DNA from 2 places in the Streptomyces sp. NPDC001903 genome. Region 1 is predicted to be linked to the other one. Evidence: riboswitches for the same ligand, from Rfam matches in the RefSeq annotation. Region 1 holds a riboswitch; the other holds the start of a gene.
The links. Region 1 has a riboswitch for glycine ahead of gcvP (aminomethyl-transferring glycine dehydrogenase). Riboswitches for the same ligand answer to the same signal wherever they lie in the genome.
Positions count from the first base shown of each region.

Region 2: linked by a shared signal. The riboswitch ahead of gcvT (glycine cleavage system aminomethyltransferase GcvT) and the one ahead of gcvP (aminomethyl-transferring glycine dehydrogenase) in region 1 are both predicted to bind glycine.

Region 1 is NZ_JBIASZ010000013.1:9,859-13,258, reverse strand. It holds gene gcvP (aminomethyl-transferring glycine dehydrogenase) at 1-2,066, opposite strand, end outside; glycine riboswitch at 2,265-2,363, opposite strand; gene ACFYZS_RS26260 (PRC-barrel domain-containing protein) at 2,477-2,854, shown strand; gene ACFYZS_RS26255 (DNA polymerase IV) at 2,851-3,400, opposite strand, start outside.
Region 2 is NZ_JBIASZ010000001.1:616,535-619,934, reverse strand. It holds gene ACFYZS_RS02875 (enhanced serine sensitivity protein SseB) at 1-241, opposite strand, end outside; gene ACFYZS_RS02870 (AAA family ATPase) at 285-938, opposite strand; glycine riboswitch at 1,216-1,319, shown strand; gene gcvT (glycine cleavage system aminomethyltransferase GcvT) at 1,504-2,619, shown strand; gene gcvH (glycine cleavage system protein GcvH) at 2,711-3,094, shown strand; gene glyA (serine hydroxymethyltransferase) at 3,112-3,400, shown strand, end outside.

The sequences.
Region 1 (3,400 bases):
AGGGCGTTGAGGTTGGCGCCGTCCACGTAGACCTGGCCGCCGGCCTCGTGCACCTGGGCACAGATGTCGGCGACGTGCTCCTCGAACACACCGTGCGTCGAGGGGTACGTGATCATCAGCACGGCGAGCTCGTCGCGGTACTGCTCGATCTTGGCGCGCAGGTCGGCCGCGTCCACCTCGCCGTCGTCGGCGGTCTTGACGACGACGACCTTCATGCCGGCCATCACGGCGCTGGCGGCGTTGGTGCCGTGCGCGGAGGACGGGATGAGGCAGACGGTGCGCTGCTCGTCGCCGTTCGCCCGGTGGTAGGCGCGGACGGCCAGCAGGCCGGCGAGCTCACCCTGGGATCCGGCGTTCGGCTGGATGGAGACCTTGTCGTAGCCGGTGACCTCGCAGAGACGTTCCTCCAGCTCGGTGATGAGCGTGAGGTACCCCTCGGCCTGCTCGACCGGGGCGAACGGGTGCAGCTGGCCGAATTCGGGCCAGGTGACCGGCTCCATCTCGGTGGTCGCGTTGAGCTTCATGGTGCAGGAGCCCAGCGGGATCATGCCGCGGTCCAGCGCGTAGTCCTTGTCCGCCAGCTTGCGCAGGTAGCGCAGCATCGCGGTCTCGCTGCGGTGCTGGTGGAAGACCGGGTGCGCCAGGTAGTCGTCCGAGCGCAGCAGGCCCTCGGGCAGCGCGTCCTCGGTGGTCTCGTCGAGCGCCTCGATGTCGGCGCTGACGCCGAAGGCGACCCAGACGGCCTCGACGCCGGCGCGCAGCGTGGTCTCGTCACAGGAGACGGAGACGCGGTCGGCGTCGACCTGGAACAGGTTGACCCCGCCCTTGCGGGCGGCGGCGACGACCTCGGCGGCCTTGCCGGGCACCCGGGCGGTGACGGTGTCGAAGTACGAGCCGTGCACGATCTCGACCCCGCCGGCCTTCAGACCGGCCGCGAGCAGGGCCGCGTAGCGGTGCGTACGGCGGGCGATCGTCCGCAGGCCGTCGGGGCCGTGGTAGACGGCGTACATGCCGGCCATGACGGCGAGCAGCACCTGCGCGGTGCAGATGTTGCTGGTGGCCTTCTCGCGGCGGATGTGCTGCTCACGGGTCTGCAGCGCCAGGCGGTACGCCTTGTTGCCGTCCGCGTCCACGGAGACGCCGACGAGGCGGCCGGGCAGCGAGCGGGCGTGCTTGTCCTGGACGGCCATGTAGCCGGCGTGCGGGCCGCCGAAGCCCATCGGGACGCCGAAGCGCTGGGTGGTGCCGACGGCGATGTCCGCGCCGAGCGCGCCCGGGGAGGTCAGCAGGGTCAGCGCGAGCAGGTCGGCGGAGACGGCGACGATCGCGCCGAGGCCGTGCGCCTGGTCGATGAGCGGCTTGATGTCGCGTACGGCACCGGAGGCGCCCGGGTACTGGACGAGCACACCGTAGACGCCGCGCTCGGCGACCTCGGCCGGGATGCCCTCGGACAGGTCGGCGACGACGACCTCGATGCCGATCGGCTCGGCGCGGGTCTCGATCACGGCGATCGTCTGCGGCAGCGCGTCGGCGTCGACGAGGAAGATGTTGCCCTTCGACTTGCCGACGCGGCGGGCCAGCGTCATGGCCTCGGCGGCCGCGGTGCCCTCGTCGAGCAGGGAGGCGCCGGAGGTCGGCAGGCCGGTGAGGTCGGCGACGACGGTCTGGAAGTTGAGGAGCGCCTCGAGGCGGCCCTGCGAGATCTCGGGCTGGTACGGGGTGTACGCCGTGTACCAGGCCGGGTTCTCCATGACGTTGCGCAGGATCACCGGCGGGGTGAAGGTCCCGTAGTAGCCGAGACCGATCATCGAGGTCAGGACCTGGTTGCGGTCGGCGAGCGAACGCAGCTCGGCCAGCACCTCGGCCTCGGTCCGCGCCTCGGGCAGGTTCAGCGCCTCGGCGCTCTTGATCACATCCGGTACCGCGGCGGCGGTCAGTTCGTCCAGCGAGCCGTAGCCCACGTGGGCGAGCATCTTCGCCTGCGCCTCGGCATCCGGGCCGATGTGGCGCTGCTCGAAGGGGATGCCTCGCTCCAGCTGGGAGAGCGGAATACGGTTGGCGGTCATGTACGGAGGCCTCCTGGGTCGTACGACCTGCGAGGGGCACCACGGCGCGGGCACCCGGACGGCCTCCCCCTCTGTCATCTCAACCTGAGAGCTTCACCGGAGTCGCGGGGATGGCCCGCGGATTCCGGCTTTCACCGTCGGTGAGGAGGGGAACCGGCACTGCGCGCCCGGTACCCGCCCCTGCTTTCCAGAGTGGCCTCACCACGTGCGGTACGTATGCCTGAGAGATTCCGGGGAGGATTTGCTCCTTCGGCGCCTCCGTCGTACTCACTCGGAGGACTCTCCCGCACAGGGTCAACAGCCGTCACCCAGCCTACCAGCGAGGTTCCGACACCTGCCTCGAGTGGCCCGCACTCCGGAAATGCCCTTCTGTAGTCATTACGGAGGAGTTGCGACCATATGGAGGGACCGTGCAGACCGACATCGATCCGCGCAGCCTGATCGGCCGCAAGGCGTTCGACCGCAACGGAACCAAGATCGGCACCGTCGACGAGGTCTACCTCGACGATGCCACGGGCGCGCCCGAATGGGCCGCCGTCCGGACGGGCCTGTTCAGCCGGGACGCCTTCGTCCCGCTGGAGCCGAGCGAGGTCGTCGGCGACACCCTGCGGGTCCCCTTCGAGCGCTCCCTCATCAAGGACGCCCCGGACTTCGGCGTCGGCCGCCACCTCTCCCCCGAGCAGGAGCTGCAGCTCTACCACCACTACGGGCTGGACGTCTCCCTGCCGTCGGACATCCAGCGGGACTTCGGCCGCCTGGCGAACGGGGACGACAACCCCACCCCCTAGGGGGTGTCCGCCCCGGCCTGCCCCACGAGGGGCAGCGGATCGGAGGGCTCCAGCTCGGGGTCGTCCACCCGGAAGGTGCGCACCCGGCCCGGTGGAGATCCGGGCTGCTCGAACCGCACGGTCACCCTCCCGACCCCGCTGCCCTGTACCCACCCGGGTCCGTACACGGCGTGCAGTACGTCGCTCCCGGCCGCCCAGCGGCGCTCCGGGGCCGGCTCGGGCTCTCCGGTCGGGCCCCCGGGCTCCGCGGCCTCGGCGGGCCCTCCAGGCCCTCCAGGCTCGCCTTTCTCCGGGACACCACCGGGCTCGGCGGCCGCGCCCTCCGCGACGGCCTCCGCCTCCGCCGCCATCGACTGCGCGAACAGGTCCTCCTGGGTGTAGTCCGCCAGGCCCGTCACGCCCACCCCCAGCAGCCGGACCCCGCCCGTGGTGTCCACCGCCTCCAGCAGCCGCGCCGCGGCCTCCCGCACCACCGCGGGGTCGTCGGTGGGCCCCCGCAGCGTCTCGGAGCGGGTCAGGGTCGAGAAGTCGTAGCGCCGCACCTTC
Region 2 (3,400 bases), on a different contig from region 1:
GGCCGACGCAGGCGCGGAACTGGGCCTCGGAGCTGTACACGGGCACGTACGGCGCCCCGTTGATCTCCATGGTGGGCAGCGTGAGGCCACCGGCCGCGTCCGGGCCGCCACCGCCGGGCAGGGGTACCCAGACCCGGCTGCGCCCGAGCACCTCGACGATCCGGGCCCCGGCGTCCGTCTGCCCGAGCGCCGCCCCGAGCACCTGCTCCAGCTCGTTGTCCGGCCAGCCGCCGCCCTGCATGTACGCCTCCGCTGTGTTTCCGCCCCACGCTGTCGGCCCGAGGTTAACGGCTCGAACCGACACCGCGGCCGGGGGCCCCGACCGGCCGCCGGAAGGCTATGCGGGTCACGCGGGCCGCCGAGCCGCGGTCCAGCAGCACCGCCGAGGTGCAGCCCGCCGGGAGTCGGCCCGATTCCGCTTCCCGCAGCAGCCGGGCGACCGCTCCCCGGTGGCGGGCGAAGGCGTACGCCGACACCCCGCGGCCGCGCGCCGCCTGCCCGGCCAGCGCCTCCTCCGGGCTCGTGTCCAGCAGCAGCAGGTGGAGCGCGCGCCCCCGCCGCCGCGCGGCCGTGGCCAGCAGGCGGCGCACCCAGGACTGCGTCCCGCAGTCGTGGACCACCGCCGAGGCACCGGAGCGCAGGGTCCGCCAGAGCCCCCAGTAGTGCGCGAAGCGGACCGCGGGCCGGTACACCGCGTACGGCAGCGCCCCGGGCATCCGGCGCTCCCAGCGCTCGCGGACGTCCTGGGAGTCGATGCCGCCGCCCTCCGCGGCCCGCTTGATCAGCGTGCTCTTGCCGCCGCCCGGGAGGCCGGACACCACGACGATGTCCCCTTCCGCGAAGCCGAGCCACTGCGGGCCGTGCGCGCCCCGGCCGCGCAGGTCGCGTACGGGAGCGCCGTCGGCGCACGCCCGCCGCGCCGTCGGCACTCCGTCCACGGACCCCGTCCCGGTCAACGCCAGCACTCCGAATCTCCGCACAGTGATCGCCTCCCCCAATCGGGCCCCGCGGGGCCCCATGCCCACTGAGTGTAAAGAGACGGTAATCCGGCACACCCGGTTCCGGTCGGCGCATCCCGGCCGCATCCCGGATGCGTCACCGTTCCGTCATCCCCGTCGCGCACCTCTTCCGTACGTTCTTTCGGGCCCGCACCCCCGATCCCCCGGACGGCGTGCAATGATGTGCGCCATCTGGACCAACTGCATACCGGCCGCTTGAATCCGCGCGGGAGAGTCCCGGCACGCCGTGAGGCCGTGCCCGGGCGCCGAAGGAGCAAGTACCTCCCTTGAATCTCTCAGGCCCCGTACCGCGTGGATGAGGCAGATCTGAAAAGCGAGCCGCGCCGCCGTCCCCCGCGACGGCACCCGCGTGCGCTCCACCCAAGGTGCAAGTCGACGTTCCCCGGGTCCGACCGGGAACTCTCGGCGAACCTCTCAGGTTCCGATGACAGATGGGGAGGATCGTCCTCGTCATGTCATGCCCTGGGACCCGGGAGCCACACCCATGAGCACTGCCCCCCGCCTGACCGCCCTCGACGCGCTGCACCGTTCGCTCGGTGCGACCATGACCGATTTCGCGGGCTGGGACATGCCCCTGCGGTACGGCAGTGAGCGCGACGAGCACAACGCCGTCCGGACCAAGGCCGGCCTGTTCGACCTGTCCCACATGGGCGAGATCACCCTGACCGGCCCGGAGGCCGTCAAGGCCCTGGACTACGCGCTGGTCGGCAACATCTCCACCGTCGGCGTCGGCCGCGCCCGCTACACGCACATCTGCCAGGAGGACGGCGGGATCGTCGACGACCTGATCGTCTACCGCCTGGGCGAGACCGAGTACATGGTCGTCGCGAACGCCTCCAACGCCCAGGTCGTCCTGGACGCCCTGACGGAGCGCGCCGCCGGCTTCGACACCGAGGTCCGCGACGACCGCGACGCGTACGCGCTGATCGCCGTCCAGGGTCCGGAGTCCCCCGGCATCCTCGCCTCCCTCACCGACGCCGACCTGGACGGGCTGAAGTACTACGCCGGCCTGCCGGGCACGGTCGCGGGCGTGCCCGCGCTGATCGCGCGTACGGGCTACACGGGCGAGGACGGCTTCGAGCTGTTCGTCGCCCCCGAGCACGCCGTCGAGCTGTGGCAGGCGCTGACCAAGGCCGGCGAGGGCGTCGGCCTGGTCCCGGCCGGCCTGTCCTGCCGGGACACGCTGCGCCTGGAGGCGGGCATGCCGCTGTACGGGCACGAGCTGACCACCGCCCTGACCCCGTTCGACGCGGGGCTGGGCCGGGTCGTGAAGTTCGAGAAGGAGGGCGACTTCGTGGGCCGCGCCGCTCTGGAGGCCGCCGCCGAGCGCGCCGCCACGAAGGCGCCCCGCAAGCTGGTCGGCCTGATCGCCGAGGGCCGCCGCGTCCCGCGCGCCGGCTTCCCCGTCGTGGCCGACGGGCAGGTCGTCGGCGAGGTCACCTCCGGCGCCCCGTCCCCGACGCTGGGCAAGCCGATCGCGATGGCGTACGTGGACGCGGCACACGCCGCGCCCGGCACCTCCGGCGTCGGCGTGGACATTCGCGGTACGCATGAGCCGTACGAGGTCGTCGCCCTGCCGTTCTACAAGCGGCAGAAGTAGCGCCCGTACGCCCTACCGGCGCCGTACCGGCCGTCTCAGTCCGCAAGACCACTGTTCGTTCGCACTCCCCCGCATCCAGGAGAATCAGGTCATGAGCAACCCCCAGCAGCTGCGTTACAGCAAGGAGCACGAGTGGCTGTCGGACGCCGAGGACGGCGTCGCGACGGTCGGCATCACGGAGTTCGCGGCCAACGCGCTCGGTGACGTCGTCTACGCCCAGCTCCCCGCCGTCGGCGACACGGTGACCGCGGGCGAGACCTGCGGCGAGCTGGAGTCGACCAAGTCCGTCAGCGACCTGTACTCCCCCGTCACCGGCGAGGTCGTCGAGGCCAACCAGGACGTCGTGGACGACCCGGCGCTCGTGAACACCGCTCCGTTCGAGGGCGGCTGGCTGTTCAAGGTGCGCATCGCGGAGGAGCCGGCCGACCTGCTCTCCGCCGAGGAGTACGCCGCGCTCACCCACTCCGACAACTGACACCCCAGGGGTTCCTGATGTCTGTTCTCAACACCCCCCTGCACGAGCTCGACCCCGACGTCGCCGCCGCCGTCGACGCCGAGCTCGCCCGCCAGCAGTCCACCCTGGAAATGATCGCGTCGGAGAACTTCGCTCCGGTCGCCGTCATGGAGGCCCAGGGCTCGGTCCTGACCAACAAGTACGCCGAGGGCTACCCGGGCCGCCGCTACTACGGCGGCTGCGAGCACGTCGACGTGGTCGAGCAGATCGCGATCGACCGCATCAAGGCGCTGTTCGGCGCCGAGGCCGCGAACGTCCAGCCGCACT